DNA from 4 places in the Streptomyces sp. P3 genome. Region 1 is predicted to be linked to each of the others. Evidence: riboswitches for the same ligand, from Rfam matches in the RefSeq annotation. Region 1 holds a riboswitch; each other region holds the start of a gene.
What was found. Region 1 has a riboswitch for cyclic di-AMP ahead of C6376_RS23070 (C40 family peptidase). Riboswitches for the same ligand answer to the same signal wherever they lie in the genome.

Region 1 (5,582 bases):
CTGGGGCAGGCGGGCACGTCGGCCGCGGTCCTGCTGGCCGCGGGCACGCCGGGCAAGCGGTTCGCCCTGCCGGGGGCGCGGATGACGGTCCGCCAGCCGTCGCTGCCCGAACCCGTCGAGGGCCAGGCCAGTGACCTGGCCCTCCGGGCCGAGGAGCTGGCCCGCACCCGTGCGGCCCTGGAGGGGATGCTCGTGCGGCACACCGGGCGGACGCCGGAGCAGGTGACCTCGGACATCGAGCGGGGCACGTTCCTCACCGCCCCGGAAGCGGTGGCGTACGGCCTGGTGGACGGGATCGTCCCGAGCCGCAAGGCGTCCGCCGGGGCGCAGGGCGGGAGGTGAGCCCGCGATGGTGCCCGAACTGCCGCCGCTGCCCGCGCTGACCCGCGCGGAGGCCGAGCTGATCGACGGATACCTCGACGTGGTCGACATGCTCGGCCGCATCAACCCCGCCCACCACGGGGACACCTACCGCGGACTGCGCGCCGCCCAGGCACTGGTGAGCAAGGCGACCGCGCTGCGCGACGCGCTGACACTGATGCACCAGCGGGGCGAGAGCGAGCTGCACGCGCCGACGCTCGCGCGGGCGCTGCGCGTCCTGGACGGGGAGCGCCGCACGGCGCGCGTCACACTGCCGCCGCTCGCCGGGAGTTGATCCGGGGCGGCACCGGTCCGCACGACTCCGGCCCCGACGTGACGTCCGGGCCGGCGTCGAAACGACCCGGAAGGCGTACCCCCGTTCGGCAGAACCTCGCCTGTTCCCCCGGACGTCCAGAAGTTGCGCAGAAGGGCGCTCCTCGGGCGGACCGGAAGGCATCGTCGCTGGTGGGAGGCTTCGAGAGGGCTCGATAACTGATCATCCGTCAGAGTGTTCACCTGAACGGCCCAGTGGTGAGTAACCCCACAAATCCCCGGTTCCATTGGGATTTTCGGACATCAGTGGGCCAAGATCCCTGTCTGACGACAAGCCCCCGCCACAAGCGGCGGGGCGGTCCGGGTGGACGCCGAGTCCTGCCGCCTCCCGGATGACCGGTCGACAGGAGTGCATCGGCAGGAGTGGAGGACCCAGGCACGACGGGTCGCCGGAACGGTCACGCCATGACCGGGCCGAGCAGCCCTTGGGGTGAAGCCGCTGACGCGGCCGGGCAACTTCGCCAGCCCGAATCCGACAGGTCATCCTTCACAGGCGGCTGACGAAGGGTTGCGCATGACTGCGCTCAATCGTGTCCCGTCGCTCATGGCCCGGGCCGGTACGGCCTCGGCGTTCGCCATCGCCGCCGTGGGCGGCACGGTCGTGGTCCCGGGGCTCGCTCCGGACGCCGCGGCCGCCACACCGGCGACGAAGGCGCTGCAGGTCGCGGCCTCCAAGAAGGGTGCACCGTACAAGTACGGGGCCACCGGGCCGAAGAGGTTCGACTGCTCGGGGCTCACGCTGTACTCGTTCAAGAAGGCGGGCAAGAGTCTGCCGCGGACGGCGGCCCAGCAGTACAACAAGACGAAGCACATTTCGGCGTCCAGCCGCAGGGCGGGCGACCTGGTGTTCTTCCACTCGGGGTCGAACGTATACCACGTCGGGATCTACGCGGGTAAGGGCAAGATCTGGCACTCGCCGAAGACCGGGGACGTGGTGAAGCTGCAGAAGATCTGGACCAAGAGCGTCTGGTACGGCCGGGTCCGCTAGGGCCCAGACGCTGATCTGGCGGGTCCGCCGGGTACGGCCGGGTCCGCCGGGACCTGAGCGCCGATCTGGCGGTCTCGCCGGGTCCGTCGGGCCCACTGGGGCCCACCGGACCTCCCGGGGCCGTGCGGGGCGTCCTGACACGCCTTCACCGCCCCGGGAGCTCACCCTCCGCCGGGACCGCCAGGACCCCGGCAGCCGGCTCCGCCACCGGGACGGTCCACGGGAGCTCGACGACGACCGTCTTGCCGCCCTCCCGGGTGGGCCGCACGCTGAGTCTGCCGCCGGCCTCCGCGGTCAGCCAGCGAATGATCACCATGCCTCGGCCGTTGTCCTGCTGGACGGCGGCCGGCAGTCGTTGCGGGAAGCGCGGATGACTGTCGGTGACGCCGATGCTCAGCCGTTCTTCGCGGTCGAGGACCAGGTCCACCGTGAAGGTGGGTGACTGACCGAAGGTGTGCTGTACGGCGTTGGTGGCGAGTTCCGAGACGATCAGACGGACGGTGTCGGCCGCCTCGGCGTCCGCGGGCAGGCCCCACTCGCCGAGGGCGCCGGCCACGAAGGCCCGGGCCGTGGAGACCGAGGCGGGATCGCTCGGCAGAGTGAGGGTTGCTTCCAGGTGGTCTGCCATGGCGACGTCGTCCCTTTCCCACGGGACCGGAGCCCGACACGGTGTGGATGGTTCGAGTACGGTCCCGGACTGGTGCTTCTTCGCCAGACTGCCATCACCACGCCGGTCACGGGTGGCGATCCACCAGGATGTGCATATATCTGTCGCCCGATGCGGTGAACTCTGCGACGACAGAGCGTATTTGGCCGGCCTGTCAGGAGTAAGGAGGAGCCCGTGCAGCACGGACCGGCGGTGCGCCGCCGCAAGCTGGGCGCCGAACTGCGCGCTTTACGCGCCCAGGCGGGTCTCACCAGTGGTGATGCGGCCCGGCTCGTCGGGTGGCACCAGTCCAAGGTGAGCCGCATCGAGACCGGCGTCAGTGGATCGAAATCGGCCGATGTGCGGTTACTCCTGGACGCCTATGGTGTGGCGGATCCGCACCTGCGGGAGCTGATGCTGGCGTTGGCGGGCGCCGATTCCGACGCCGGCGGTGGCGGCGGCCGGGACCACTGGTGGCACGCCTACCGTGGGGTGCTGCCGCCGGCCTACCGGGACTTCATCAGCCTGGAGTCCCAGGCCAGCGCGATGCGCACCCTGGAGACGACCGTGGTGCCGGGCCTGCTGCAGACGCCCGAGTACGCGCGCGCGGTGACCGGCGCCGCCGTCGAGGGCCTCGACGAGGACCAGCTGGACACCCTGGTGGAGGTGCGGCTGGCCCGCCAGGACGTGCTGCGTGCACAGCCGCCGCTGGAGCTGAGCGCGGTGCTCGACGAGTCGGTGCTGCGCCGCGAGGTGGGCGGCCCCGAGGTGATGGCGCGACAACTGCGACGGCTGGCGGAGGCCTCCCGTTTGCCGCAAGTGAGCCTTCAGGTGCTGCCGTTCACCGCGGGTGCGCATATCGGGGTAACCGGCCCTTTCGTTATCTTCTCATTTTCGCGCACTTCTGATCTGGATGTGGTTGTTCTCGACCACTTGACGAGTAGCCTCTATCTCGAACGGAAAGAAGACCTCCAGGCCTACGCCCAGGCCTTCAACGCCCTTCGGGCGCACGCCCTTTCGCCCGGGGAATCATCGGATTACATCGCCGCGATCGCCGACGGCGCGTAAGGAGGCACCATGTCCGCAGTACCGCGGAACGTACCTTCCCGTACCGATCCCGACCGTCTCCCGCAGGTGCGGTGGCTGCGCAGCAGCTACAGCACGGGAGCCAACAACTGCGTCGAGACCGCCCGGCCGGACCGTGGCCCCTGGGCCGGTCTGCTCGCCGTACGCGACTCCAAGGACCCGGCCGGTCCCGCCCTGCTCTTCTCCCCCGAGAGCTGGACGGGTTTCACCGCCTCGCTCCGCGGACCACGCCGCACCTGACGGGGCGCCCCCCACCCGTCACCCGCGACCCACGGCCCTGTCTCGCCCACCCGTGGCGGCCGTGTCCCGCCGACTCATGGCCGTGCCTCGCCGATCACCCGCACAGCACGTTCCAGCTCGGCCCCGGAGAGGTCTGCACGGGCGGTGAGCCTCAGGCGCGAGATGCCGTCGGGCACGGAAGGAGGACGGAAGCAGCCCACGGCCAGACCTGCGGCCCGGCAGTCCGCCGCCCACTGCAGAGCCTCCTCCGGGGACGGCGCCCGCACCGAGACGACGGCGGCGTCGGGACGCACCGCTTCCAGGCCCTCGGCCGTCAGCCGCGCGTGCAGTTCACCCGCCACCGCACGCGCGCGTGCCGCGCGCCCCGGCTCCCGGCGCAGCAGCCGCAGCGCCGCCAGCGCGGCGCCCGCCGCCGCCGGGGCCAGCCCCGTGTCGAAGATGAACGTGCGGGCCGCGTTCACCAGATGCTCGATCACCCGCGCGGGGCCCAGCACGGCGCCCCCCTGGCTGCCGAGCGACTTGGACAGCGTGAGCGTCACGACGACGTCGGCGGCGCCCGCGAGACCGGCGGCCTGCGCGGTCCCCCGGCCGCCGTCCCCGAGCACGCCCAGTCCATGGGCGTCGTCGACGACGAGGCCGGCGCCGTGCTCCCGGCAGGCGGCGGCGAGGCCGGCCAGCGGGGCCGCGTCGCCGTCGACCGAGAAGACCGCGTCGGAGACGGCCACGGCCGGGCCCTCGTGGGCGCCGAGCGCCTTGCGCACGGCCTCCGGGTCGGCGTGGCCGACCACCTGGACGGCGCCGCGGGCCAGCCGGCAGCCGTCGATGAGCGAGGCGTGGTTGCCGGCGTCGGAGACGATCAGCGAGCCGTGCGGGGCCAGCGCGGTGACGGCGGCGAGGTTGGCCGCGTAGCCGGAGGAGAAGACCAGCGCCGCCTCGAAGCCGCAGAAGTCCGCCAGTTCCCGCTCCAGGTCGCCGTGCAGCTCTGTGGTGCCGGTGACGAGGCGCGAGCCGGTGGCGCCGCCGCCCCAGGTGCGGGCGGCGGCCGCGGCCCCCTCGACGACCTCGGGATGACGGGCCAGACCCAGGTAGTCGTTGCTGGCGAGGTCGAGCAGCGGCGAGTCGGCGGGACGCGGCCGCAGCGTCCGCACGAGTCCGGCCCGGCGGCGCAGCTCCGCCTGCTCGTCGATCCAGCCGAACGCCATGGGTCCTCCGGTGCTTTTGTAGGTAGCGGACAGACACTAGCGGTAGGGCCGCCCACCCACGGTGTGGCAATACCCACACGTCGAACCGGGTGTGTTGTGTGATCCCTACCTTGGCCCGGACCGGGTGCGTAAGACAGGATCGGCTCTCATGGACCTGCTGAACACGCTGGTGGACAAGGGGCTTCGGCGCGAGCTGCCGACCCGCGAGGAGGCTCTGGCCGTCCTCGCCACTTCCGACGACGACGTGATGGACGTGGTGGCCGCGGCCGGGAAGGTGCGCCGGCACTGGTTCGGGCGACGGGTGAAGCTCAACTACCTCGTCAACCTCAAGTCGGGCCTGTGCCCCGAGGACTGCTCCTACTGCTCCCAGCGGCTGGGCTCGACGGCCGGCATCCTGAAGTACACCTGGCTCAAGCCCGACGAGGCCTCGCAGGCCGCCGCGGCCGGACTCGCGGGCGGCGCCAAGCGGGTCTGCCTGGTGGCGTCCGGACGCGGGCCGACGGACCGGGACGTCGACCGGGTCTCCGACACCATCAAGGCGATCAAGGAACAGAACGAGGGCGTCGAGGTGTGCGCCTGTCTGGGACTGCTCTCCGACGGACAGGCCGAGCGGCTGCGCGAGGCGGGCGCCGACGCCTACAACCACAACCTCAACACGTCGGAGTCGACGTACGGGGACATCACGACCACGCACACCTACGCCGACCGGGTGGACACCGTCACCAAG
Region 2 (5,582 bases), 2.7 Mb from region 1:
TAGGCGTCGAGGACGGCGAAGGAGGCCGCCTCGTCCGCGGTCCAGCCGAAGACGTTGCCGCCGAGGGCGAGGGGGAAGATCTCGAGGTCCGAGGAACCGAGGGTGCGCAGAGAAGTCATGCTTCGTCTCAACGGACGCGGCAGGCACGCCATTCCTCGCGTGACACGAAGAACAGGTGAACAAGCGGCAGCCCTGACGTCGGGGGTGGCCGTCAGGGCTGCCGTTGCTCGATGGTCCTCAGAGCTCCTCGAGGGACGGCTCAGGCCTCCTCGAGGGACGGCTCAGGGGTTGAGGCCCTTGCTGCGCAGCCAGGCCGCCGGGTCGATGCCGTCGGCGTCGCCGTTCGCGTGGACCTCGAGGTGGAGGTGGGCTCCGGTGACGTTCCCGGTGGCGCCCACGCGGCCGATCACGTCACCGGTGGCGACCTTCTGGCCGACGCTGACGCTGATCGACGACTGGTGGCAGAACCAGAGCTCGGTGCCGTCGTCCAGGGTGAGGATGGTGCGGTAGCCGTAGGAACCGGCCCAGCCGGCCTCGGTGATGGTGCCGCTGTGGACGGCCTTGATGAGCGTGCCCGTCGGCGCGGCGAAGTCCAGACCCGTGTGGTAGCCGGAGGACCAGAGGGAGCCGGCCTGGCCGAAGGTCGAGGTGATGGTGTACGAGGAGGTCGGCAGCGTGTACTGCTTGGCCAGCTCGGCAAGACGCGCGGCCTCGACCTTGGCGGCGGCCTCCTCGGCGGCCTTCTTCTTCGCGGCGGCGGCCTTGGCCAGCGCCTCCTTCTCGGCCTTGACGACGGCGTCGGCCTTCGCCTTGGCGGCCGCGGCGGCGGCCTTGACCTCGACCTGGGTCTTCTGCGACTCGGCCTGGGCCATGATCCGGCTGCGCAGGGCCTCGCCGGCGTCGGCGACGCTCTGGTCGACGTCGGTGTCGGCGTCGGTGTCGAAGGCGGCCTCGGAGCCGAAGCTCGCCAGGGCGGGCGCGGCTTCCGGGGCGGGCTTGTCGTCGGAGATCAGCGAGCCCACGCCCGGCAGGTCCGGCATGGAGATGGAGACCGGGGCCTTGCCGGTGTTGGCGCTGGCCATCCCGCCCGCGCTGACGGCGGCGATGACGCCGACGCCGAGGACGGTGGAGCTGCGGGCGAATCCGCCGCCGCGCTGCTTGGCGACGCGGTGCTTGCCGCGTACCGGGCGAATGGACTCCGCGGTGGGGTTCCACTCCTCCCAGGGGCCCTCGTCGGTGCGGTAGCCGCCGTAGCCGAAGGTCTCGGTGGGGGGCTGGACCGGCGCGTACGGGGCCTCGGGGGCAGGCGGGTTGGACGCCACGCGGGCGCGCTCCTTTCCTTCCGTCGCCTACCGGGTTAGCTGACGGGTTCGGAGTCGGAAGGTCTCCTACGCGCGTATACCGGCCGTGGACTCTGCGAGTTCACGGAGGCTTCCGCGTGATTCACCCCAAGGTGGTGGTTCCCCGGTTCCCTTGCGGGATTCGGCGCGTGCGCACGGAGCCGACTCTTGTGTCGGCTGGGACGGCCGCGCTGCGTTATCGAACGTTAATAGACCCGGGGGTGCGTTTCCAAGCCGTTCTTCTTGATCAACAACAATTCCGGCCTGGACTTTCTGGCCAGCAGCGGTGAAAAACGGGCGAGTTGACCCTCGTTCCGGGCGCCTCACCAGTCACACGCGTAGACGCGGCCGCCCAGGCACGGCGCACAGGGCGGCCACCCGGTCACGAAGGGTCACGAAGGGGCGTGGACACGCCATGGAGACGAACGCACCGAGGGCCGGAACCCTTTCGGATTCCGGCCCTCGGCCTTCAGTAGCGGGGACAGGATTTGAACCTGCGACCTCTGGGTTATGAGCCCAGCGAGCTACCGAGCTGCTCCACCCCGCGTCGTTGTGACTCCAGTGTACGTCATCCGGGGGACGCCCAGCACCAGGCTTTGTCGCGGCCCGGCCGGGGCCTCACACCAGGTGCCGGTTCGGGGCCTTCGCCCGCTCCTCGTACTCCGGCAGCACAAGGACGTCGACGCCCGAGGCCGCCAGCATGCCGGTCCCGTCCGCCGCCGTCACGAAGGTGTCGGGCTCGCGCCACGCCGTGACCACCCGGCGCACGCCGGCGTCCAGGATGAGGCGGGCGCACGGGGCGGGGCGGGAGGAGCGGCGGGCGCAGGGCTCGAGGCTGCTGTAGACGGTGGCGGCGGCCAGCCTGGGGTCGGCGGGGTCGAGCTTCGCGAGCGCCGCCTCCTCGGCGTGCACGACCGGGTCGCCTCCCTCGCGGGAGTGCCCGCGGGCCAACTCCGTCCCGTCGGCGGCCACGATCACCGCGCCGACGCTGAACGCCGTGCCGGAGGGCGGGCACTGGGCGGCCAGCTCGCAGGCGAGGGCCAGCCAGTGCCGGTCGGCCGCGGCGGCGAGCGGTCCGGCGCCGGGGGCGGTGGGCTCGTAGCGGTGCAGGACGACGTCCTCGATGCGCCGTGTCTCCACCAGCCGCAGCCGTCCGCCCTGGTAGCCGCCCGGCCCGAAGAGGCGGGGCGCGTCGGGGTCGCCCACGAACAGCGGGGCGAGGACGAGCTGGAGTTCGTCGGCGAGCCCCTGCTGGAGCAGCTGGGTGTGGACGGTTCCGCCGCCTTCGACCATGAGGCGCCGGACGCCGAGCTCGTCGTGGAGGTGTGTGAGGAGGCGGCGCCAGTCCAGCTCGGGGCCGAGCGGGACGACGTCCGCGGCGATGCCGAGCGCGCGGGCCCGTTCGGCGCCCTTCTCGGTCGTGTACACGGCCTTCTCGCCGCCCGTGTGCCAGAAGTTCGCCGCCGGGTCGAGGTCACCGGAGCCGCTGACGGTGACCTTGAGCGGGTAGGCCGGCCGGCCGGCGGCGACCCGGGCGGCGCGGCGCTCGGGGGAGTTCACCAGGAGCCGGGGGTTGTCGGCGCGGATGGTTCCGGCGCCGATGAGGATGGCGTCCACGGAGGCCCGTACCGCGTCGACGCGGTCGAAGTCGGCGGGGCTGGAGAGCAGCAGGCGTTCGGGCGTGGTGTCGTCCAGGAAGCCGTCGAGGGAGACGGCGGCGGACAGCAGGACGTACGGGTACGGCATCGACGTGCTCCCGGGCTCGGTCCGACGGCGGTCTTGGCTGGGGGGTCTTGATTGTCAGGGTCTCGATCGGCGGGGTCTTGGTTCAAGTTTGAAACAACCTACACTGGGTGCATGACGACTCGCTGGCTCACCCCCGAGGAGCAGCGCGCCTGGCGCGCCTATGTTGCGGGCTACCTCCTGCTGGAGGACGCGATCGACCGGCAGCTCCAGCAGGAGGCCGGCATGCCCCACCTGTACTACTCCATTCTCGCCAATCTCTCGGAGACCCCGGAGCGACGGCTGCGGATGACCGAGCTCGCGGAGCAGCTGAAGATCACCCGTAGCAGGCTGACCTACGCGGTGTCCCGGCTGGAGAAGGACGGGCTGGTGCGGCGCGAGGAGTGCCGGTGGGACAAGCGCGGCACCGTCGCGGTCCTGACGGACGAGGGCATGGCGATCCTGGAGAACCTCGCGCCCGGCCACGTCGAGACGGTCCGCGCCGGCCTGTTCGACCGGCTCACCCCCGAGCAGGTGGGACAGCTGGCGGAGATCTTCACGCAGGTCGTCCAGGGTTTCCAGGAGGACGCGGGCGGCGAGGCCGGAGCCGAGGAGCTCCCGTGGCGGCGGCGTTCGACGCCCTGCTCCGGGACGCCGGGGGCCTCCGGGGCCTCGTGAGCCGCGCCACAAACCAGTTGCTTCAAATTTAAAGCATGGGGTAGGGTCTCGTTTCGTCGGACTTGCTTCAAATCTGAAGCAAAGACCGGCCCAGTATCGCCCTGACAACCGCCCTCCGGACCCGGGAGCCCCTCATGCCCGACACCCCCGCCGCCACCCAGCGCGCCCGCGTCCGGGTTCCGCTCCGCTTCCACGACGGCTACTCCGTCGACGCCGAGCTGGTCACCTTCCACGGACTCGTCGACGGTCAGGAGCACGTCGCCGTCGTCCTCGGCGAGCCGGCCCCGGGCTCGGTCCCGCTGGTCCGGCTGCACTCCGAGTGCCTGACCGGCGACGCCTTCGGCTCCGCCCGCTGCGACTGCGGCCCCCAGCTGCGCGAGGCGGTCGAGCGGATAGCGGCGACCGGCGGCGTCCTGCTCTACCTCCGCCAGGAGGGCCGCGGCATCGGCCTCTACAACAAGCTCGACGCGTACGCCCTCCAGGACCAGGGCCTCGACACCTACGAGGCGAACGCCGCGCTCGGCCTGCCCGAGGACGACCGTGACTACACGTCGGCCGCGCAGATGCTGCGCGCCCTCGGCATCACGAGCCTGGACCTGCTGTCCAACAACCCCGACAAGGCAGAGCAGTTGCGGGATCTGGACATCGACGTCCAGGACCGCGTGCCGACCGGCGTCTTCACCACCCCGCACAACGTCCGCTACCTGCGCGCGAAGGTTCTGCAGACCCAGCACACGCTGCCGCTGGCCTCCCTCACCGGCCTCAGCGCGGTCTGACGACGCCGTCGGCCTCCGGCGCGGGCAGGCGCATGCCCCGGGACTCCGCGACGCGCAGGGCGTCTCTCAGGCACTCTGCGAGCCGAAGGCCCGCGTAACGCACCTCGGTGTACGGCGACACGGGGTCGTCCAGCAACGGGCGGGCGAGGCCGAGCACGTCGACGGCCAGGGCGAGCTGTGTGGCCTCCAACTCGTCGGCGAGACGCGAGAGACGGCTGCCCCGGTCGTCCGTCACCAGGTAACAGGGTTTGCCGTCGGGGGACGACCAGGGCAGGAGCCTGGGGGGCGAGGAGAACGCCGGTGTCATCACGCGGCCACCTCCCGCGCGCCGATCAGGTGCCCGTCCAGGTCGACCCCGAAGTCGGTGGCCAGGACGAGGGCGAGCCGACGACGCTGCTGGAGCGCGGCCTCCCGGTCGTGCGCGGCGAGGTAGGGGCGCACGAGAACGGACTCCGCGCCGTCGAGTGAGCCGACGAGCCCGTACGGGGAACGGTGCAGGGGAAGGTGCGGCCCCACTGGTGCGGATTCGTGCCGTACGGCGGTGAAGTGCAGGCAGAGCCGGGGCCGTTGACGGTGGGTGCGACGCCGTTTCCCGGTGCCGGGCGCGAGGAGAAGGCGCACCCACTCGAGGGTGCGACGGATAAGGTCATGCATGTCGACGCTCCTTTGTAGCGTTGGCCACGCCCCGGGAGGTCTAGCTCACCTCGCCGGGGTCTTTCCATCCTGGAAGCTACACCGCTCTGCAGCCCTCTACATACAAGTACAGAGGGATCCACACGATCGTGCACATCACTGCCGCTCTACGTTGGACAAATGAGCGATACAGAAGAGTCGGACGCGGCCCTGGACCCGATGAGCGCGCGGCCCCTCTACGTGCAGCTGGCCGACGTCATCGCCAAGAAGATCGCCACTGGTCAGCTGGCTCCGGACAGGCCGATCCCCTCGGAGAACCACCTCGCCGAGGAGTACGGCGTTGCTCGGCTCACCGCACGGCGGGCCGCCCAGGAACTCCGCGAGCGCGGGCTGATCGTCACAGTCCGCGGCAAGGGCTCCTTCGTCGTCGAGC
Region 3 (5,582 bases), 2.2 Mb from region 1:
TCCATGTGACGTTGTGCGATCGACGTGAGGTGCGGCCGACGCACCCACGGCCGACGTGACCATGTGATCGTGTGACCGGCGGGCCTGCCCTGTGGACGACTCCTGGGGTCGCCGGCGGACGTGGGTTACGTTCGGGGTGTGAACGCAATCAGCTCCGCCGATGCCGACGTCGCAGTCCCCGCCCCGGGTCGCGTCGTCCTGCTCACCACCAGCCACCGCGTCGCCCCCGGTCTGCTCTCCTGGCCCGCCTGGCAGGCCCTGCGCGCGGCGGACCGGGTGCTGTGCGCGGACGGCGCGCACCCGCAGCTGCCCTATCTGCGGGACGCGGGCATAGCCGTCGAGGAGACCTCCCCGACCGCCGAGGAACTGGTCGCCGCCTGCGCCGGCGGCCGCACCGCGGTGGTGGTGGCGACCGGCGATGGCGAGCCGGCCCTCACGGACGGTCTGGCCCGGCTGGCGGGCTCCGGCCGGGTGTCGATGCCGGAGCTGGAGCTCCTTCCCGCCTCCTACGACCTCCCCGGCGCCCGCCTGCTCGACCTCGTCCAGGTCATGGACCGCATCCGCGACGAGTGCCCGTGGTCCTCGCAGCAGACCCACCAGGGCCTGGCGAAGTACGCGATGGAGGAGGCGTACGAGCTGGTCGAGGCGATCGAGGACGGCGACCGCGACGAACTCCGCGAGGAGCTGGGCGACGTCCTGCTGCAGGTGGTCTTCCACGCCCGTATCGCCGAGGAGGACGAGGAGTCCCCGTTCTCCGTCGACGACGTCGCGGGCACGATCGTCGCCAAACTCGTCCACCGCCACCCCCATGTCTTCGGCGACGCCACCGCCACCACACCGGAGGAGGTCAAGGAGCACTGGCTGCGCACGAAGGCGGTCGAGAAGCGCCGGGCTTCGGTGACCGACGGCGTTCCGCTCCACCAGCCCTCGCTGGCTCTCGCGGCGAAGCTGACCGCGCGGGCCCGGACGGCGGGGCTGGACGTACCGCTGCCGACCGCCGAGGGCGTCGGCTACGAACTGCTCGCCCTCGCCGCCAGGGCCGAGTCGGAGGGAGTGGACCCGGAGGCGGCGCTGCGGGCGGCGGCCCGGGCCTACCGGGACGCGATCAGGGTCACCGAAGGCCTCCCCGACCGCCCGTCCCCGTCCCCGTCCGCGTCCTCGGGCGGGGGAGAGTGACCGTACACCTCAGGAAGCCCGCTACCGTCGGGGAGTGACCGACCCGACCCACCCGACCCACCCGGCCGAGCAGACTGACCCGGCCCACTCGTCCCGGCAGCCGTCGGCCGACGTGCCGCCCGCGCCTTTGCTCTTCACCTGGGAGTTCGCCACCGACCCCTACCCGGCCTACGCCTGGCTGCGGGAGCACGCCCCGGTGCACCGGACCGCGTTGCCGAGCGGGGTCGAGGCCTGGCTGGTCACCCGGTACGCCGACGCCAAGCAGGCTCTCGCCGACCCCCGGCTGTCCAAGAACCCCGCACATCATGACGAACCCGCCCACGCCAGGGGCAGGACCGGCATCCCCGGGGAGCGCAAGGCCGAGCTGATGACGCATCTGCTCAACATCGACCCGCCGGACCACACCCGGCTGAGGCGGCTCGTGAGCAAGGCCTTCACCCCGCGTCGCGTCGCCGAGTTCGCGCCGCGCGTGCAGGAGTTGACGGACCGGCTGATCGACCGGTTCGCCGCCGAGGGCCGGGCCGACCTCATCCACGACTTCGCCTTCCCCCTCCCCATCTACGCCATCTGCGACCTGCTGGGCGTTCCCGAGGAGGACCAGGACGACTTCCGCGACTGGGCCGGGATGATGATCCGGCACGGCGGGGGCCCCAGGGGAGGCGTCGCCCGGTCGGTCAAGAAGATGCGCGGCTACCTGCTGGAGCTCATCCACCGCAAACGCGCCGCACTCCCCGCCGAACCCGCCCCGGGCGAGGACCTCATCTCCGGTCTGATCCGCGCCTTTGACCACGGGGAACACCTCACGGAGAACGAGGCCGCCGCCATGGCCTTCATCCTGCTGTTCGCCGGCTTCGAGACGACCGTGAACCTCATCGGGAACGGCATGTACGCCCTCCTGACCCATTCCGCCCAGCGCGAGGCCCTGCAGCGGTCCCTCACGGAGGACGGCGGCGACCACGCCCTGCTCGCCACCGGCGTCGAGGAACTGCTCCGCTACGACGGGCCCGTCGAACTCGCCACCTGGCGGTTCGCGACCGAGCCGGTCGTCATCGGCGGCCAGGACATCGCGCCCGGCGATCCCGTCCTCGTCGTGCTGGCCGCCGCCGACCGCGATCCGGCCCGCTTCACCGACCCCGACACCCTCGACCTCGCCCGCCGTGACAACCAGCACCTCGGCTACGGCCACGGCATCCACTACTGCCTGGGCGCCCCGCTGGCCCGGCTTGAGGGCCAGACCGCGCTGGCCACTCTGCTCACCCGGCTTCCCGACCTTCGACTGGCGGTGGAACCAGCCGAGTTGAGGTGGCGCGGCGGCCTCATCATGCGCGGCCTGCGCACGCTGCCGGTCGAGTTCGCCCCGGTGTCCGGCCCGCGCTCCGGCGTCTGACGGTTCCGTCACAGCGGTGCGGGTCTGACCGGACGTCAGCGGATTGTGACCATGTGGCGAAGCAAAGGTGACCGATCCTCAAGTCTGTGATCTTCACGTGATCTGCGCGGCATTAACTTGTGACAAGTGATCGTCTGCCGATACGTTCACTCGTCAGCGCGACGCGTCAGCTCACTCGCCCGCGCCGGCACTGCTGTCCAGAGAAAGGCCCTCGCATGCTCTCCGGGAACGGTCGTCACCGTCGCCCCCGCCAGGCCCCCGCGCTGCTCGTCGCGGCCGGGGTGACCGGCTCCGCCATCGCCATCCCGCTGTTCGCCGCCTCCGGCGCGAGCGCCGCGGACGGCACGGTGTGGGACAAGGTGGCGCAGTGCGAGACCGGGGGCTCGTGGAGTGCCGACGGAGTCGGCGGCGAGTCCGGCGGCCTGAGCCTCACCCAGCAGGACTGGAACGCCTACGGCGGACTCGACTACGCGGCGAGCCCCGACCTGGCCAGCCGCAACCAGCAGATCGCCGTGGCGCAGAAGGTGCTCGCGGCCAAGGGCGTAGGCGCGTGGGGCACGTGCGGGCTGACCTCCGGGCTCACCAAGGAGAACGGCGCGCTGGCCGTGGACACCGGAGTGGCGGGCGATTCGTCGGAATCATCCGGCTCCTCGGGTTTGTCCGACCTGTCCAGGGGGTTGTCGGGTTCGTCGGGCTCGTCGAGCTCCTCGGATTCCGGCGGCTCGACCGGCTCCGGCGACTCCAGCGGTTCGACCGGGTCGTCCGACTCGCCTGACTCGTCCGGTGATTCCACGAGTTCACCCTCGGCGTCACCTTCGTCCCCTTCGTCACCATCGGCCGTCACGGGCGACTCCGACGGCGCCGGCCGTCAGGGAGGCCCGCGGGCGGCCGACGGCTCGCCCACGGGGACACCGGAAGCGGTCAACCCGGACAAGTCGGGCCAGGAGGCGGGTTCCTGGAACCTCGTCGACACCGGTTCCCTCGGCTCCGGCCGCCATCGCGGCACCACGGCCGACGAGCCGGCGGCCAAGGGTGCCGACATCGAGGCGGGCGGTGCGTCCACCGCCTCCGCGGGCCGGCACGCCGCGGCCACCTATGTGGTCCAGGAGGGCGACTCCCTCGCCTCCATCGCCGACTCCCTTGGCCTCCACGGCGGATGGCGTGCCCTCTACGCCGAGAACAAGGACGTCATCGGCGCCGATCCGAGCGACATCGCTCCCGGTCAGACCCTCGACACAGGGGTCCAATAGGGCGCAAAGCCCAAGAAAATCAGCGGGAGTTCACGTCACACTTCGCGGTGAATGTCCGCTTTGGTGAAAGTGTGGGATGAGTCTCAGAAGCCCTGATCGTCTTTGAAATTCCGCGGATCGCGTGTCTACGGTCGTGACCGCTCGGCAACCCGAGCCCCGGCCGTCGCAACGCCGAATCCTGCCAGCGGCTGCCCGGGAACAGTCGTCGCGTCAAGCGCCGTAGGCAGGAGCGGGGGACCCAAGGTAAGTGCCGAACCGGGAAGTCACCGGAGCGGCTTGGGGTGAAGCCACACCTCCACGGAGCGGAAGTCTCCGGCGGAGGAGTGGCCGGGCAACTCACACGGCCCGAACCCGACAGCTCACCTCGCAGGCGTCGGTGAGGGGATCCACCATGCTGTTTTCCGGTAAGGGCAAGCACCGCCGTCCGTCCAAGGCCACCCGTGCCGCCGCTCTGGCCGGCGTCACCGGCGTCGCCATCGCCGCACCGCTGCTGGCGGCCGGCAACGCCTCCGCCGCCACCGCCTCCGAGTGGGACGCGGTCGCCCAGTGCGAGTCCGGCGGCGACTGGTCCATCAACACCGGCAACGGCTACTACGGCGGCCTGCAGTTCTCGTCCTCCACCTGGGCCGCGTACGGCGGCACGCAGTACGCCTCGCAGGCCAACCAGGCCTCCAAGGCCCAGCAGATAGCCATCGGCGAGAAGGTCCTCGCGGGCCAGGGCAAGGGCGCCTGGCCGGTCTGCGGCAAGGGTCTGTCCGGCGCCTCCTACGACGGCGGCAGCGCCGCCTCCTCGAACTCGGGCTCCTCCGGCTCGTCGGACAGCGGCAGCAGCTCCCGCTCGACCGAGCAGAAGAGCAGCTCCCGCTCCACCGACCGTCCGGCGGCCGCCAAGAAGTCCAAGACGGTCACCACCCCGACCGGCAAGAAGGTCAAGAAGGGCGACGGCGAGTACAAGGTCGTCAAGGGCGACACCCTCAGCTCCATCGCCGAGAAGCACAAGGTCGAGGGTGGCTGGCAGAAGCTGTTCGAGCTGAACAAGGACATCGTCCAGGACGCCGACCTCATCTACCCGGGTCAGCAGCTGCACCTGAAGTGACAGCCGGCTGCCGACGCGGCCACCGTGCCCTCCCGATGAAGGTCGGCACCCTGAGAACCGCGTGACGGCCCCCCGTCCCCACGAGCCCCCCGTTCCGGTGCGTGTTCCCCCGTACGCACCGGGACGGGGTTTTCTCTTGCGCTCTTCCGGCCGGCGCGCTCCCGGCCGCCGCTCTTCCGGCCGTCGTTCGTCCAGCCGCCGCGCTCCCGGCCGGCGTTCTCCAGACCGCTTTCCTCCCGGCCGACGTTCTTCCGGCCGCTGCACTTCCGGCCTCCGGGCCTCCCGGCCGCCGTCCTTGCGGTCCTTCCGTTCCTTCGGGTCCTGTGGCAGCCGCCCGTCAGGCAGCCGTCCGTCAGGCCGTCGGCCTCCCGGGCCGCGTGGTGTTTTCCCGGCCTTTCGGGCCGCTTTCCCCAGCCGCTTTGTTCCGGACAGGAACAATGTGTACGGTCAGTCCGTCCACGGGACGGTCGGTCGGTGGCCGACGCCCCGGAGGCGGTTAGGCTCTAGGCGCAAGGCCACGCGCCGCGCACTTTCAGCGTCACATCCCATGAAGGAGATGCTCGTGCCGTCCATCGACGTCGTCGTAGCCCGGGAAATCCTGGACTCCCGAGGCAACCCCACGGTCGAGGTCGAGGTAGGCCTCGACGACGGCAGCACGGGTCGTGCCGCCGTT
Region 4 (5,582 bases), 2.8 Mb from region 1:
CGTCGTCGCGGGTGCGAGGGCGGCCAGGGCGGCGGAGGCGGCGAGTGTGCCGAATGCTCTGCGCGTCGTCGTCACGGGATGCGGCTCCTTCGGGTGGGACCGGGGCGGCGGGGCGGCTTCGGTGTGCGGCGGGCCCCGCGCAGACGCCCGGTCGGCGTCCGTCGGGTCCCGGGCCGACGCCGAAAGCGCTTGCCGTCTGACCGGACCACTGTGTCCGTATCGGCCTCGCCTGTCGACGGTGCGACCGGACACGCCACAGGACCGCAATCGAACGATCATGAATGAGCGGAGCCGGCGGTGTCCGTGACGCACGCACGCCGGACACGCCGAAGGCCGGCCCCGGATCGTGCGATCGGGGTCCGGCCTCGGGCTGCGTGTCGGGCGCGGGGGCGTCGGCGGTGTCAGCCGACGGAGACGCCGTGGGCGCGGAGGTAGGCGACCGGGTCGACGTCCGAGCCGTAGTCCGGCGTGGTGCGGATCTCGAAGTGCAGGTGCGGTCCGGTCACGTTGCCCGTCGCGCCGGAGAGCCCGACCTGCTGGCCCGCGCCGACGGTCTGGCCGGCCGAGACGGAGAGCTGGGACAGGTGGGCGTACTGGGCGTAGTAGCCGTCGTTCAGCTTGATGACGACCTGGTTGCCGTAGGCGCCGCCCCATCCCGCGGAGACGACGGTGCCCGCGGCGACGGCCTTCAGCGAGGTGCCGGTCGGGACGACGAAGTCGACGCCGGTGTGGTAGCCGCTGGACCACATGCTGCCCGACTGGTGGTACGGGGTGCCGACGGTCGCGCCGGACACGGGCAGGGTGAAGCCGCTCGCGCTGCTCTCGGCGGCCTGGGCGGCCGCCTTCGCGGAGGACCCGGAGGACGACGACTTCGACGCCTCCGGGGACTTCGAGGTCGTCGCGGACCTCGAGGACTTCGCGAAGGAGTGCGCCGAGGACGAAGAAGACGACGAACCGGACGACTTGGGGGCGCCGGACGCGGCCTTCGCGCCGATGGACAGCTTGAGGCCGGGGTGGATCAGCGAGGGGTCGGCGCCGACGGCCTCACGGTTGTCCTGGTACAGCTTCTTCCAGCCGCCGCCGACGTGCTGCTCGGCCGCGATCTTCGAGAGGTAGTCGCCGGAGCGCACGGTGTAGGTCGTGGCGGCGGACTTCCGGGTCACCGGAGCGGTCGGCGCGGCCTTTTGGGAAACCGTCTGCGCGACGGCCCGGGAGACGCCCTGGGGCGCGGACTCCGGAGTTGCCGCGTGGGCGCCGGAGGCGGCCATGAACGGAAGGGCGAGCGCGGCACCACCGGTTCCGGCGGCGGCTATGGAACGGGTGAGGCGCTGGGCCTTGGGACGGCGGTGCTTACCCTTCGCGGGCATGACGAATTCCTCTCCGGCGCCTGCGAGGTGAGCTGTCGGGTGCGGACTGGAGATGTCCGGCCGCGTCGGGACGCGGCTTTACCCCGAGCCTGTTCCGGGACCGGAACAGGCGGTGATGCCTGTGGGTCCCCCGCTCCTGCCGTGTACGGGTGAGTGTGCGGATTCCGGGCGGCGGCAGGATTGGGCGTCCGTCCGGATTGGTGTGGAACGTAAGCGACCGGGACGCACAGGGACAAGCAGAGGTTGCACGGTGATGGCTTTTATCTTGATCCGCCGCCTGAATTCCCGGTCACGCTCCGTGAATCAGAACAGCCTTTTCGGCGCAAGCACCCTGGAAATCCGCATGAATTACGTGAACATGACGGGCGACGTACGGTCACGGATATGACGCTGCTCACGTGACGCTTCTCCAGCTTTTCCTGTTCCAGAGCGAGTTGGAACGAAGAATCCAATTCGGACAGAAACCTCAGATGCGACGCAGTCGGATAACCGTCGCATCAAGGTCGCCTCGCAGCCCCGTGCCCATTCCGTGATGCAGAAGCACCGCACCTCGGTGGATTTCACCAGTTTCACGGCATTCGTACGACGCCGTCGGGTCGAGTCCGCGCAGCCGCAGCGCCGGAACGGGCTCGCCGAACCGCTGCGCCTGGAGCCAGGCGAGGACGACCGTCTCGTCGCCGAGCACGTACTGGACGGCGCTCAGGCCGCCCGCCGGGGGACGCAGCCGATACAGGTCGCCCTGCTGCACGATCGTCCGGATGTCCTTGTAGAGGTCCACCCACCGGCGGGCCTCGGCGAGCTCCTCCTCACTCCACTCGGCGAGGTCCCCGCCGACGCCGAGCACCCCGGCCATCGCGCTGACGAACCGGAAGCGCAGCGAGCTGACCCGCCCGTTGAGCTGCGTGTTGGGGCTGTCGGTGACCCACGCGGCCATGACCCGGGCGGGGTGGATCTGGCTGAAGCCGTGCTGGATGTCGAGCCGGTCCAGCGGGTCGGTGTTGTCGGAGGTCCACACCTGGTCGGTGCGGCTCATGATCCCCAGGTCGACTCGTCCGCCGCCGCCCGAGCAGGACTCGAAGGCGACGCCCGGGTGGGCCGCCCGCAGCCGGTCCAGGAGGCCGTACAGGGCCCGTACGTGGTCCACCCACAGGCGTTGCGGGTAGGGGTCGTCCGGCCAGCCGGCGTCGGTGAAGCAGCGGTTGAAGTCCCACTTGACGTAGTCGATCGGCGCGCTGGACAAGAGCCCGTCCAGCTGTTCCCAGAGGTATTCCCGGACGTCTTCACGCGCGAGGTTCAACATGAGCTGATTACGGAACTCCGTCCGCTTTCGTCCTGTTTGGAACTGTACCCAGTCCGGGTGCGCCCGGTAGAGGTCGCTGTCCGGGTTGACCATCTCGGGCTCCACCCAGATGCCGAACTGCATGCCGAGGGCGCGCACGTAGTCGGCGAGGGGCTTCAGCCCGTTCGGGAAGCGGTCCGGGTTGGGCTGCCAGTCGCCGAGCCCGGCGTGGTCGCCGGTGCGGGCCCCGAACCAGCCGTCGTCCACCACGAAGAGCTCGACGCCGATCGCCGCGGCGCGCCGGGCGAGGGTCGCCTGCTGCTCCTCGGAGATGTCGAAGTAGGTGGCCTCCCAGGAGTTGAACAGCACCGGCCGGTCCTGCTCGGCGTCCGGGACGACATGGGCCCGCTGGTAGGCGTGCCAGGCGCGGCTCGCCCCGCCGAAGCCGGCGTCGCTCCACAGGCCGGCGAAGACCGGCGTGGTGAAGGAGTCGCCCGCCGCGAGACGCAGCAGGCCCGAGTCGTCGTACCCGGCGCCGCCGGTGATCTGCACGCGCGCGTCGGGGAGCCGGGCGACGGCGATCCGCCAGGATCCCGACCAGCCGAGGGCACAGCCGTAGACCTCGCCGCGCTCCTCGATGGCGTCGGTGTCGAGGGCGACCCAGGGCAGGTGCTGGTGGCCGGTGTGGCCGCGACGGCTGCCGATGACCGTCTCGCCGTGGCCGAGCGGGGTGCGCGCGAGCCGCGACTCGGCGGCCCAACGGCCGTGCAGCTGCGACAGCCGCCAGTCGTCCCGCTCGGGCAGGGTCCAGGTGGCCGAGTCCGCGCGGAGCAGCTCCAGCGGCTGCTCGCCCTCGTTGCGCAGGGTCGTCCACCGCTCGACGACGTCGCCGCGCATCCGGTAGTGCAGGGTGACGGCGAGTCCGTTGTCCCGGAAGCGCAGCCGCAGTTCGTCGCCGTCCCGCTCGTGCGCCTCGAAGGTCCACTCGGTGCCGCGACGCTCGTCGGTACGCACCGACAGGGCGGGCCGGACGAACCGGGGGCCACCCTCGACCGGGTACTCCTCACGGCCGTCGAGCGGGGACTCGAAGGACGCCCCGCGCTCCGACCACGGAAGCGCGGCCAGGGCCTCGGCGTCGGCGAGGGCGATGGCCGGGCCCCAGTGCAGATGGACCAGTTCGTCCGCCTCGGTGAGGTGGAGGGCATAACTGCTGGTGGGCCCGGAAAGGACCCAGGTGCGGCCGGCGTCGGCGATCTCGGGCATCAAAAACCCCCACTGATACGAACAGGTGCGATCAAGCGTCAACATCATCGAACGCGGTCCGCCCGTCGGGCAACTTCCGGCGGACGACGCCCCACCTGGGCGGACGTCCGACCTGGGCGGCCTGCGGTCGCCCCGTTGCCCCGACGACCGGTGTCGTATGGTCGAGGAGGTCCTGTCGGCCACCACGAGCCGCGCCGACGCGGACCGACTGGGAGGGAGCCCCCGTGACGCAGCAGATCCCGTCGACCGAGCCCGAGCTGGCCGGCGTGCGCAACTTCCGGGACGTGGGGGGTCTGCCGACCGTCGACGGCCGGCGCGTGCGCCACGGTGTGCTGTTCCGCAGCGGCCATCTCGCGCACGCGACCGACGAGGACGCCGCGTTCCTCGCCGGCCTGGGCCTGCACACCGTCTTCGACTTCCGCAACGCCGCGGACCAGAGGCTGGAGGGCCCGGACGTCGAGCTGCCGGGCGTGCGCAACGTGAACCTGCCCCTGTCGGACCCGGCGGACGGCGCCGAGTTCTGGAAGATGGTGCGGGACGGCGAGATCGACCAGCTGCGCGGGATCCTCGGAGACGGCAGGGCGGCCGGCCGGATGATCTCCTCCTACCGCAGGATCGTCACGGAGCGCACGGCAGAGCACTCACAGGTGCTGCACGCGCTCGCCGAGGACAGCGTGCCGGCGCTGATGCACTGCGCGGCGGGCAAGGACCGCGCGGGCCTGTCCGTCGCGGTGACACTGCTCGCCGTGGGCGTGGAGCGCGAGGCGATCCTCGACGACTACCTGCAGTCCAACGCCAAGCACCGCCGCTACAAGGTGCGCCGCAGCGCCACCTCGGCCGCGGCCTACTCCCCCGAGGTCATGGAACTGCTCGACCCCCTCTTCGACGCCCGCGCGGAGTACCTCGAGGCGGCCTTCGAGACCGTGCAGCAGACCTGGGGCGGCGTCGACGCCTATCTGGAGCAGGGCCTCGGCGTCTCCCCCGAGACCCGCGCCCGACTGCGCGAGCGGCTCCTGGACTGACGGCCCCTCTACTGCTTGGCGCCCACCTCGAACAGCAGCCAGAGGAACCCCGCGAGGAGATGTCCCACGGCGATGTAGATGATCAGCCGGATCCAGAGGGTGCGGGGGAACTTCTCCTCGATGTCGCTCATGACGTCACTCCGGTCTCCGGCGGGTTCGGGCCCAGGCACATCGTGGCCGTGGGGCTGTGCAGCAGCGTGTGTACGAACAGGAGCTCGACCCCGTCGGCGTCCTGGGCGGCGATGCGGTGCGGGGTGAGCGAGTCGAAGTGCGCGCTGTCACCGGGCCCGAGCAGCTCCGCGGCGTCCGCCAGCCGCAGCCGCAGCCGCCCGCGCAGCACGTGCAGCCATTCCTCGCCCGGGTGCACCCGCACGATGTCCCCCTGCGCCCCGTGCGGCACGTGGACCCGCAGGGCCTGCATCGCCCGCCCGGAGGCGCCGGTCTGCCAGTACGTCCAGCCGCCGGCGCGGGTCGGCTCGATGGCGGCGGCGCGCACGACGGCGTCCCGGTCGGCGGCCGTCTCGCCGAGCAGCTCAGAGACCGTCGTACCGTAGACCCGGGCGAGAGCGAGCAGCATCGGCAGCGAGGGCTGGCGCCGCCCGGTCTCCAGCCGGGAGAGATGCGCGGGCGAGAGCCCGGCCGCCCGGGCGG

Region 2: another riboswitch for cyclic di-AMP. It lies ahead of C6376_RS10890 (M23 family metallopeptidase); the one in region 1 lies ahead of C6376_RS23070 (C40 family peptidase).
Region 3: another riboswitch for cyclic di-AMP. It lies ahead of C6376_RS13165 (transglycosylase family protein); the one in region 1 lies ahead of C6376_RS23070 (C40 family peptidase).
Region 4: another riboswitch for cyclic di-AMP. It lies ahead of C6376_RS34880 (LysM peptidoglycan-binding domain-containing M23 family metallopeptidase); the one in region 1 lies ahead of C6376_RS23070 (C40 family peptidase).

The regions. Positions count from the first base shown of each region.
Region 1 is NZ_CP028369.1:5,103,357-5,108,938, reverse strand. It holds gene C6376_RS23080 (ATP-dependent Clp protease proteolytic subunit) at 1-342, shown strand, start outside; gene C6376_RS23075 (hypothetical protein) at 350-655, shown strand; cyclic di-AMP (ydaO/yuaA leader) riboswitch at 993-1,204, shown strand; gene C6376_RS23070 (C40 family peptidase) at 1,208-1,681, shown strand; gene C6376_RS23065 (ATP-binding protein) at 1,827-2,309, opposite strand; gene C6376_RS23060 (helix-turn-helix transcriptional regulator) at 2,523-3,395, shown strand; gene C6376_RS23055 (DUF397 domain-containing protein) at 3,405-3,653, shown strand; gene C6376_RS23050 (8-amino-7-oxononanoate synthase) at 3,728-4,855, opposite strand; gene bioB (biotin synthase BioB) at 5,004-5,582, shown strand, end outside.
Region 2 is NZ_CP028369.1:2,415,338-2,420,919, reverse strand. It holds gene C6376_RS10895 (aldo/keto reductase) at 1-119, opposite strand, end outside; gene C6376_RS10890 (M23 family metallopeptidase) at 282-1,322, opposite strand; cyclic di-AMP (ydaO/yuaA leader) riboswitch at 1,332-1,498, opposite strand; tRNA gene C6376_RS10885 (tRNA-Met) at 1,814-1,887, opposite strand; gene C6376_RS10880 (dihydrofolate reductase family protein) at 1,959-3,086, opposite strand; gene C6376_RS10875 (MarR family winged helix-turn-helix transcriptional regulator) at 3,198-3,740, shown strand; gene ribA (GTP cyclohydrolase II) at 3,875-4,516, shown strand; gene C6376_RS10865 (hypothetical protein) at 4,503-4,823, opposite strand; gene C6376_RS10860 (hypothetical protein) at 4,823-5,170, opposite strand; gene C6376_RS10855 (GntR family transcriptional regulator) at 5,330-5,582, shown strand, end outside.
Region 3 is NZ_CP028369.1:2,915,706-2,921,287, forward strand. It holds gene C6376_RS13150 (nucleoside triphosphate pyrophosphohydrolase) at 139-1,176, shown strand; gene C6376_RS13155 (cytochrome P450) at 1,289-2,563, shown strand; gene C6376_RS13160 (transglycosylase family protein) at 2,779-3,813, shown strand; cyclic di-AMP (ydaO/yuaA leader) riboswitch at 4,019-4,201, shown strand; gene C6376_RS13165 (transglycosylase family protein) at 4,205-4,909, shown strand; gene eno (phosphopyruvate hydratase) at 5,466-5,582, shown strand, end outside.
Region 4 is NZ_CP028369.1:7,900,192-7,905,773, reverse strand. It holds gene C6376_RS34885 (DUF6250 domain-containing protein) at 1-75, opposite strand, end outside; gene C6376_RS34880 (LysM peptidoglycan-binding domain-containing M23 family metallopeptidase) at 402-1,367, opposite strand; cyclic di-AMP (ydaO/yuaA leader) riboswitch at 1,372-1,529, opposite strand; gene C6376_RS34875 (alpha-galactosidase) at 1,834-3,909, opposite strand; gene C6376_RS34870 (tyrosine-protein phosphatase) at 4,134-4,931, shown strand; gene C6376_RS34865 (DUF6126 family protein) at 4,940-5,062, opposite strand; gene C6376_RS34860 (helix-turn-helix domain-containing protein) at 5,059-5,582, opposite strand, start outside.